DNA from 2 places in the Paraburkholderia sp. GAS199 genome. Region 1 is predicted to be linked to the other one. Evidence: predicted binding sites of a transcription regulator. Region 1 holds the regulator's gene; the other holds the start of a gene.

Region 1 (3,407 bases):
CAGATCGGCCGGCACCTTGTTCGAACGCGGACGGTAGAAGTTCTTCGCGGCAATCTCCTGACCCTGCTCGCTATACAGAAAGTTCAGATAAGCCTCGGCCAGCTTGCGCGTGCCGTGTTTGTCGACCACCTTGTCGACCACCGCGACCGGCGGCTCGGCCAGAATGCTCACCGACGGCACCACGATCTCGAACTTGTCCGGACCGAACTCCTTCAGCGACAGGAACGCTTCGTTTTCCCATGCGATCAGCACGTCGCCGATTCCGCGCTGCACGAAGCTGGTGGTCGCGCCGCGCGCGCCCGAATCGAGCACGCCCGCGTTCTTGTAGAGCTTGCCGACGAATTCCTTGGCCTTCTGGTCGTTGCCGCCCGGCAGATGTTCCGCGTACGCCCATGCCGCCAGGTAGTTCCAGCGCGCGCCGCCCGAGGTCTTCGGATTCGGCGTGACGATCGACACGCCCGGCTTGACCAGATCGTCCCAGTCCTTGATGTGCTTCGGGTTGCCCTTGCGCACCAGAAACACGATCGTCGACGTGTACGGCGACGCGTTGTCCGGCAGACGCTTCTGCCAGCCCTTGTCGATCAGACCTTTGCTCGCCAGCGCGTCGATGTCGTAGGCCAGCGCCAGCGTCACCACGTCTGCCTGCAGGCCGTCGAGCACCGAGCGGGCCTGCGCGCCCGAGCCGCCGTGCGACTGCTTGAAGGTGATGGTCTCGCCCGTCTTCGCCTTCCATTCCTTGCCGAATGCCTGGTTGACGTCCTGATACAGCTCGCGCGTCGGGTCGTACGAAACGTTCAGCAATGTCGTGTCGGCCGCCTGAGCCTGCGCCACGACGCCCAACGCCGCAGCCGTGCCGAGAGCGAGCGTCGCGATGAGTTTTCTGGTCTTGCCTGCCAGCCCCGTGCCTTGATGATTCATGCCAACTTTCTCCGCGTGGTAGTCCGCTAAAACAGCGTGTGGTGTTCTTTTGCGTCGCGGTCACGTGCACATGAGCTGCAACTGGAGGCCAGTCTATCGAAGCGCTTTCATCATTAAAAATAATGTTTCTTCATTCTTTAATACGCAAAAGTGGTAATGACGGCCAGATAAGGCGTTGCGGCACAAAAACGGATGCTGGAGCGTCGATTTGGGGCGCTGGAACGCCACCCCGAGCCACGAACTTAAAGTAATGCTTGAATTGCGCGGAATACTGTATAAAAATACAGTCACCTGTTCATACATACAGTGGCGACATGACCAAACTCACCGCACGACAACAGCAGGTTTTCGATCTGATCCGCCGGGCCATCGAACGCACTGGCTTTCCGCCCACCCGCGCGGAAATCGCCGCCGAGCTGGGTTTCAGCTCGGCTAATTCGGCGGAGGAACATCTGCGCGCGCTTGCTCGCAAAGGTGTGATCGAGCTTGCCGCCGGCGCTTCGCGCGGCATCCGGCTGCTTTCCAATCCGGAAGACGCGCCGCATCAGTTCACGCTGCCGCACGCCAGCATCATGCAGTTGTCACTGCCGCTGATCGGCCGGGTGGCGGCAGGTAGCCCGATCCTCGCGCAGGAACATATCGCGCAGCACTACGCCTGCGACCCGGCGCTGTTTTCGAGCAAGCCCGACTACCTGCTGAAGGTGCGCGGCCTCTCCATGCGCGACGCCGGCATTTTCGACGGCGACCTGCTCGCCGTGCAGAAGAAGAGCGAAGCCAAAGACGGCCAGATCATCATCGCCCGTCTTGGCGACGACGTGACGGTCAAGCGCCTGAAGCGCCGGCCGAACGGTCTCGAGCTGATCGCCGAGAACCCCGATTATGAAAACATCTTCGTTGAAACCGGCAGTGCGGAGTTCGCACTGGAGGGCATCGCCGTCGGGCTGATCCGCCCGGGCGAGTTCTGAAAGTCCGCTGGTTCGCCGAGCCAAAGCCGTCACAACGTTGAATCGCCTGGAGAGACTCATGGAACGCCTTGCCCGCCTGCTGCCTTTTCGCCAGTTCGGTCGTCTGCGCCATTTGCGCAAGCTGGTGCCTTGCTCGTTGATCGAGGCGTCGTCCGCGTCCGTCACGCCATCGCTGTTCGACGAGCCGGCCGGCAACGCCGACCTGCACGGCCTGCCGTCATCGTTGCCGGCTTTTGCACGCGTCTCGCTGAACTCGGGGCTGAATACGGCCGAGCCCGCACGTCGCGCACCGGTGCGCGTCTATCACGGGCCGTCGCGGCTCATCATGGTCGGCACGGTCGACGCGGTGTGCCGCATGATCGATCGCTGCATCGCCGAGGAAGCGAACGTACACGGCGCGGTGTTCGAGGCGTAACAGAATTTACAGGTCTCCCTTACTCCGCAAGTCGTGCTCGGGATCGTTTTCGTGTGGCCGCTGTCCACCCTAGATCACACCTGATGGAGAGCACCACTCGATGGCAGTTCCAACACGCACGCGGCGCAGCACAACACGGCCGCTGATCGTCACACTAATCGTGATTGCGGTCATTGCCGCACTGGGCTTCGCTTACGCCACGCCGTACATCGCGCTGAACAATCTCAAACGCGCGGCCGACGCGCGCGATGCTCCGACCGTCAACGAATACGTCGACTTTCCCGCTTTGCGCGAGAGCCTGAAGCAACAGGTGTCGGGCTTATTGACGCGTCGGCTCGACGCGCATAGCAATGGCAATCCATTGGCCGCAATCGGCGCCATGATCGGCGTTGCGTTGATCGGACCGCTGGTGGATGCGTATGCAACGCCCGATGGCGTGGCCGCGCTGTTGAACGGCATGCCGCCGCGTGGCAATCCGGGCGAACGTCCGCCCGTCCCGCCTGCCGCTGCTAACTCGCCGGGGGCGCCGCAACCCGATACGCCGCAGCAAGCGGCGCCGGCAACACCTGCTGCGGGCAATTCAAACGGTAACGCCAACGGCAATCCCGAGCCCGCCGCGCCACAACAGCCGCCGCAAACCACGGCTGCCTATCGCGGACTCAACGAGTTCGTGGTCACCTATCAGCATGGCGCCGGCGACGCACGTTACGCCGCAATCTTTCAGCGCGAAGGTTTGTTCACCTGGAAACTCGCCGCGGTCGACCTGAACACGCCATGAGGCACGCGCCGGGCAAACGCCCGTCGTAGTCCAAAGCCCGGGGAATCGGGCCGCATGCATCGAACATGCGGCTCGCCATCAGGCAGCGGCCTGCTGCTGTTCCTGCGCCGACGAACACGCCACCAGAATGCTGCACGAAACCCGGTCGAGCAGCGGCGTATTGCCTGCGCCCATCCACCAGCGCGACAGGCCGGTTCGGCAGCGATGCCCCACCACCACCAGATCGACGTGCAGTTCGTTGGCAAGATTGGCGATTTCGTCGATGGGATGACCGAAGGCGAAATGCCCCTGCGCACTGACGCCGCGTTCGGTCAGCCAGTCCACGCCTTCC
Region 2 (3,407 bases), on a different contig from region 1:
CGCCGTTGTGCCAACGCCAAAGCACCTTGTACAGAAACGCCCAGCGCTGCGGATCGCGAAACGACGCGGCGTCTTTCAATAACGCGGCCAGCTCTTTCGAAACATGGACGGCGGGAGTGGGGCGCACGGTTCCTGTTGTTGTGTCTGCTTCGCCCGCTGTAGCCGCTTTGCCCGTCACGCCCATTTCGACGCCGAAGCCGCACGCCAATTGCCCTTGAAACGCATCGGAGCTTTCGGCTACGCGCCACTCGATTGCTTCAGGCGGCAGACATTCGGATATCGCGCCGAGCGCCGCAGCGCGCCACGCTGCGAAATTGTTGTCGACGATGATCGCGCGCATACGGATGCTTCCGGCGACGCCTCAAAGCAGCGCAAGCTGGACGGGCGGCGCCAGCACGCGGCGTAGCTGATCCGACGACGCGTCGTGCATGGCTGCGCGGTAGTCTTGCGTGACCACGAACGGCTTGATCTTTTCCATCGGACAACGCAGCCGCACCAGATCGTCGTAACGTATGCGCCGCGAACGACGCAATTCGACCAGCCGTTTTGCATTGCGCATGCCGATTCCCGGCACTCGAGAAATCATCCGCAGCGGAGCGCGATTCAGGTCGACCGGAAAATCGGCGCGGTGCGAGAGTGCCCATGCCAGTTTCGGGTCGATATCGAGCGAAAGATTGCCGGGTTGGCCCAGCAATTCGTCCACATTGAAGCCGTAGCCGCGCAACAGAAAATCTGCCTGATACAGCCGGTGCTCGCGCAATAACGGCGGTGCCTGAGCCGGTAACGCAGACGGGCTGTCCGGGATCGGACTGAACGCGGAGTAATACACGCGCTTCAGTTTGTACGACCCGTAAAGCGTTTCGGCGGTTTGCAGAATGGTGCGGTCATCGGTTTGATCAGCGCCGACGATCATTTGCGTACTTTGACCCGCCGGCGTGAACTTCGGCGCTTTCGCGTCGCTCTGCGCCTCTTCCTGCGCAAGCCGGATCGATCCCATAGCCAGCTTGATGGTGCGAACGTCTTTTTCCGGCGCAAGGCGCGCCAGGCTGCCATGCGTGGGCAACTCGATATTGACGCTGAGGCGATCGGCGTAGCGCCCGGCTTGCGCGATCAGTTGCGGGTCGGCATCCGGGATGGTTTTCAGATGCAGATAGCCGCGAAACTGATGATCTTCTCGCAGCGACTGCGCGACACGCACCAGTTGCTCCATGGTGTAGTTCGACGACTGAATGATGCCGGAGCTCAGGAACAGCCCGTCGATATAGTTGCGGCGATAGAAGTCCAGCGTGAGATCGACGACTTCCTCAGGCGTGAAGCGTGCTCGCGGCACGTTGCTGGAACGCCGGTTCACACAGTATTGGCAGTCGTAAAGACAAAAATTGGTGAGCAGGATTTTCAGCAACGACACGCAACGCCCGTCGGGCGTGAAGCTATGACAGATTCCGGCGCCCGTGCTGGCGCCCAGCCCGGCAATGCCACGAGAGCCGCGTTTGGGTGCGCCGCTGCTGGCGCAGGACGCGTCGTATTTCGCCGCGTCGGCCAGAACTTCCAGCTTTTTGAGCAATTCCACGTTGCCGCCGATACTGTATGGATGTACAGTATTGTACGTAGGCAGTTGGCAAGCGCAAGGCTTTTTTGGCAAACCAGGTCGAGCCTGCCGAAGTCTCGCGGCAAGCGGGCGGTCCCGCATCAGTGAACTGAGATTCATCACGCATGTGTGCATTATTGAGTCAGGGGCGTCATGCCTGAGCAACTTTGGCTGCCGGGACTCGAGGCGCCCCCCGTGCCTACCGATGGCCTTTTTTTCGCCGTTTTCCCGGACAGCAAAACCGCTGCGGGTATCGCGAAACTGGCCCAAGGCTTATGCGCGGAGACCCGCTCGCGGAGCAAGCCGCTCGCGGCCAACCGGCTGCACGTCACGTTGCATCATCTGGGCAATTTCGTGGGTGGTCTGCCGCAAGACCAGGTGGAGGCCGCAATGCGGTCGGCGGCGTCGATTCGCATGGCGCCGTTTAGCGTCGAATTCGACCGCACGACGAGTTTTGCGTCGAAACCGCGGCCGGGCCCGCTGGTGCTGGCGGGCGGCGAGGGTGTCGGCGGCCTTCATGCGCTGCACGAAGCGTTGGCGTCGGCGTTGCAAACCGAAGGTTTTGCGGCGCGGGCAGAGCGATTCGACACGCCGTACACACCGCACGTGACGCTGGCATACGGCATTCCGTGGATGGAAGCGCGGCCTGTCGAGGCGGTGTGCTGGAACGTGCGGGAATTGGTGCTCGTGCACAGTCTGCTCGGCCGCACGCGTCACGTTGCGCTGGCGCGTTGGCCGTTGACAGAGGAGTGAAGGCGCGAGTGGCGGGGTGGTGACGGTTCGCGGGTCGATGGTCCAGATGGCGGCGCGGCTGGCTCAGAACCGCATGCCGGTCGCGCAACCACCGGCAAAACCGCTGCCGCTGCCGCTGCCTCCGGCGCCGCCGCACACTACGCCACAGCCTGTCAGCAACAGTGCGATTGCTGCGGCGGCGAATGCCGTGCGTGGCGACGGGAAGCGCATGCGGTTCTGGAAAGGGGCGGTGAGGCTGCGCGCCGGGTTGCGGCGGAGCGCTGCGCTTTCAGCGCGGTGGTCGACTAATCGGAAGGGCATGAGCACAAAATCCACAAAAAATTGGTTGATCTGCGGCAGCCGTGGTTCGTCGTCAATCTGTCTGACGTGAGCGGCCGCTCGTGGTCTAGCAAGCTAGTTCGCGCTATGCGGTTTCCGAATAGGCTATATCTGGAAACCTAGGGGGATTCGTCGGTCTGGGGCGCGGAACTGTCTGGCGCTCCCTGATAGAATGCTTGGGCCGCAACGTTGTGGATTGCAGATGAAATTGCTTGATGCGTTAGTCGAACAACGTATTGCCGCCGCGGCCGCGCGCGGCGAGTTCGACGATTTGCCCGGCGCCGGTGCGCCCCTGCCTATCGAGGACGACGCACTCGTCCCCCAGGAAGTGCGGGTTGCAAACCGAATTTTGAAAAATGCGGGTTTCGTGCCGCCGGCTATCGAGCAGTTGCACGCCTTGCGTGACCTGCAGGCCGAACTGAATGCCGTGAGCGACAAAGCCACTCGCTGCCGCCTTCAGGCGCGCATGCTGGCGCTCGACATGGCGCTCGAATCGCTGCGTGGAGGTCCACTGGTCCTGCCGCGAGAATATTGCCGGAGAATTGCCGAGCGCCTGAACGAGCGCACCGGCAAGCTCGATCCGGCCAGCTCGGGCTCGCAGTGAGCGAGCCGCTTGTCCACGGCAACGGGCCGGATCGGGAAGAGCATGGATTGTCGGCTGACGTGAACGACGCGTCGCGCGTCCCGATCGAAACTGACGATACGAGCGTCGTTGCGCCGGCTTCGGCGTGCCGCCCTTCCGTCGGCG

Evidence for each region. Region 1 encodes LexA, which represses DNA repair genes until DNA is damaged. Its sites were predicted from a motif close to ACTGTATNNNNATACAGT; they were not measured.
Region 2: a site for LexA is predicted at 1,583-1,600, ahead of P3T18_RS22565 (putative DNA modification/repair radical SAM protein). Genes of this name have one in related genera too.

Annotation. Positions count from the first base shown of each region.
Region 1 covers NZ_JBNDMM010000004.1:388,858-392,264, reverse strand. The annotation lists gene P3T18_RS18675 (sulfate ABC transporter substrate-binding protein) at 1-918, opposite strand, end outside; gene lexA (transcriptional repressor LexA) at 1,233-1,883, shown strand; gene P3T18_RS18665 (hypothetical protein) at 1,942-2,298, shown strand; gene P3T18_RS18660 (DUF2939 domain-containing protein) at 2,399-3,076, shown strand; gene P3T18_RS18655 (universal stress protein) at 3,155-3,407, opposite strand, start outside.
Region 2 covers NZ_JBNDMM010000006.1:119,205-122,611, forward strand. The annotation lists gene P3T18_RS22560 (UdgX family uracil-DNA binding protein) at 1-340, opposite strand, end outside; gene P3T18_RS22565 (putative DNA modification/repair radical SAM protein) at 362-1,570, opposite strand; gene P3T18_RS22570 (2'-5' RNA ligase family protein) at 1,742-2,341, shown strand; gene P3T18_RS22575 (DnaJ family domain-containing protein) at 2,862-3,263, shown strand.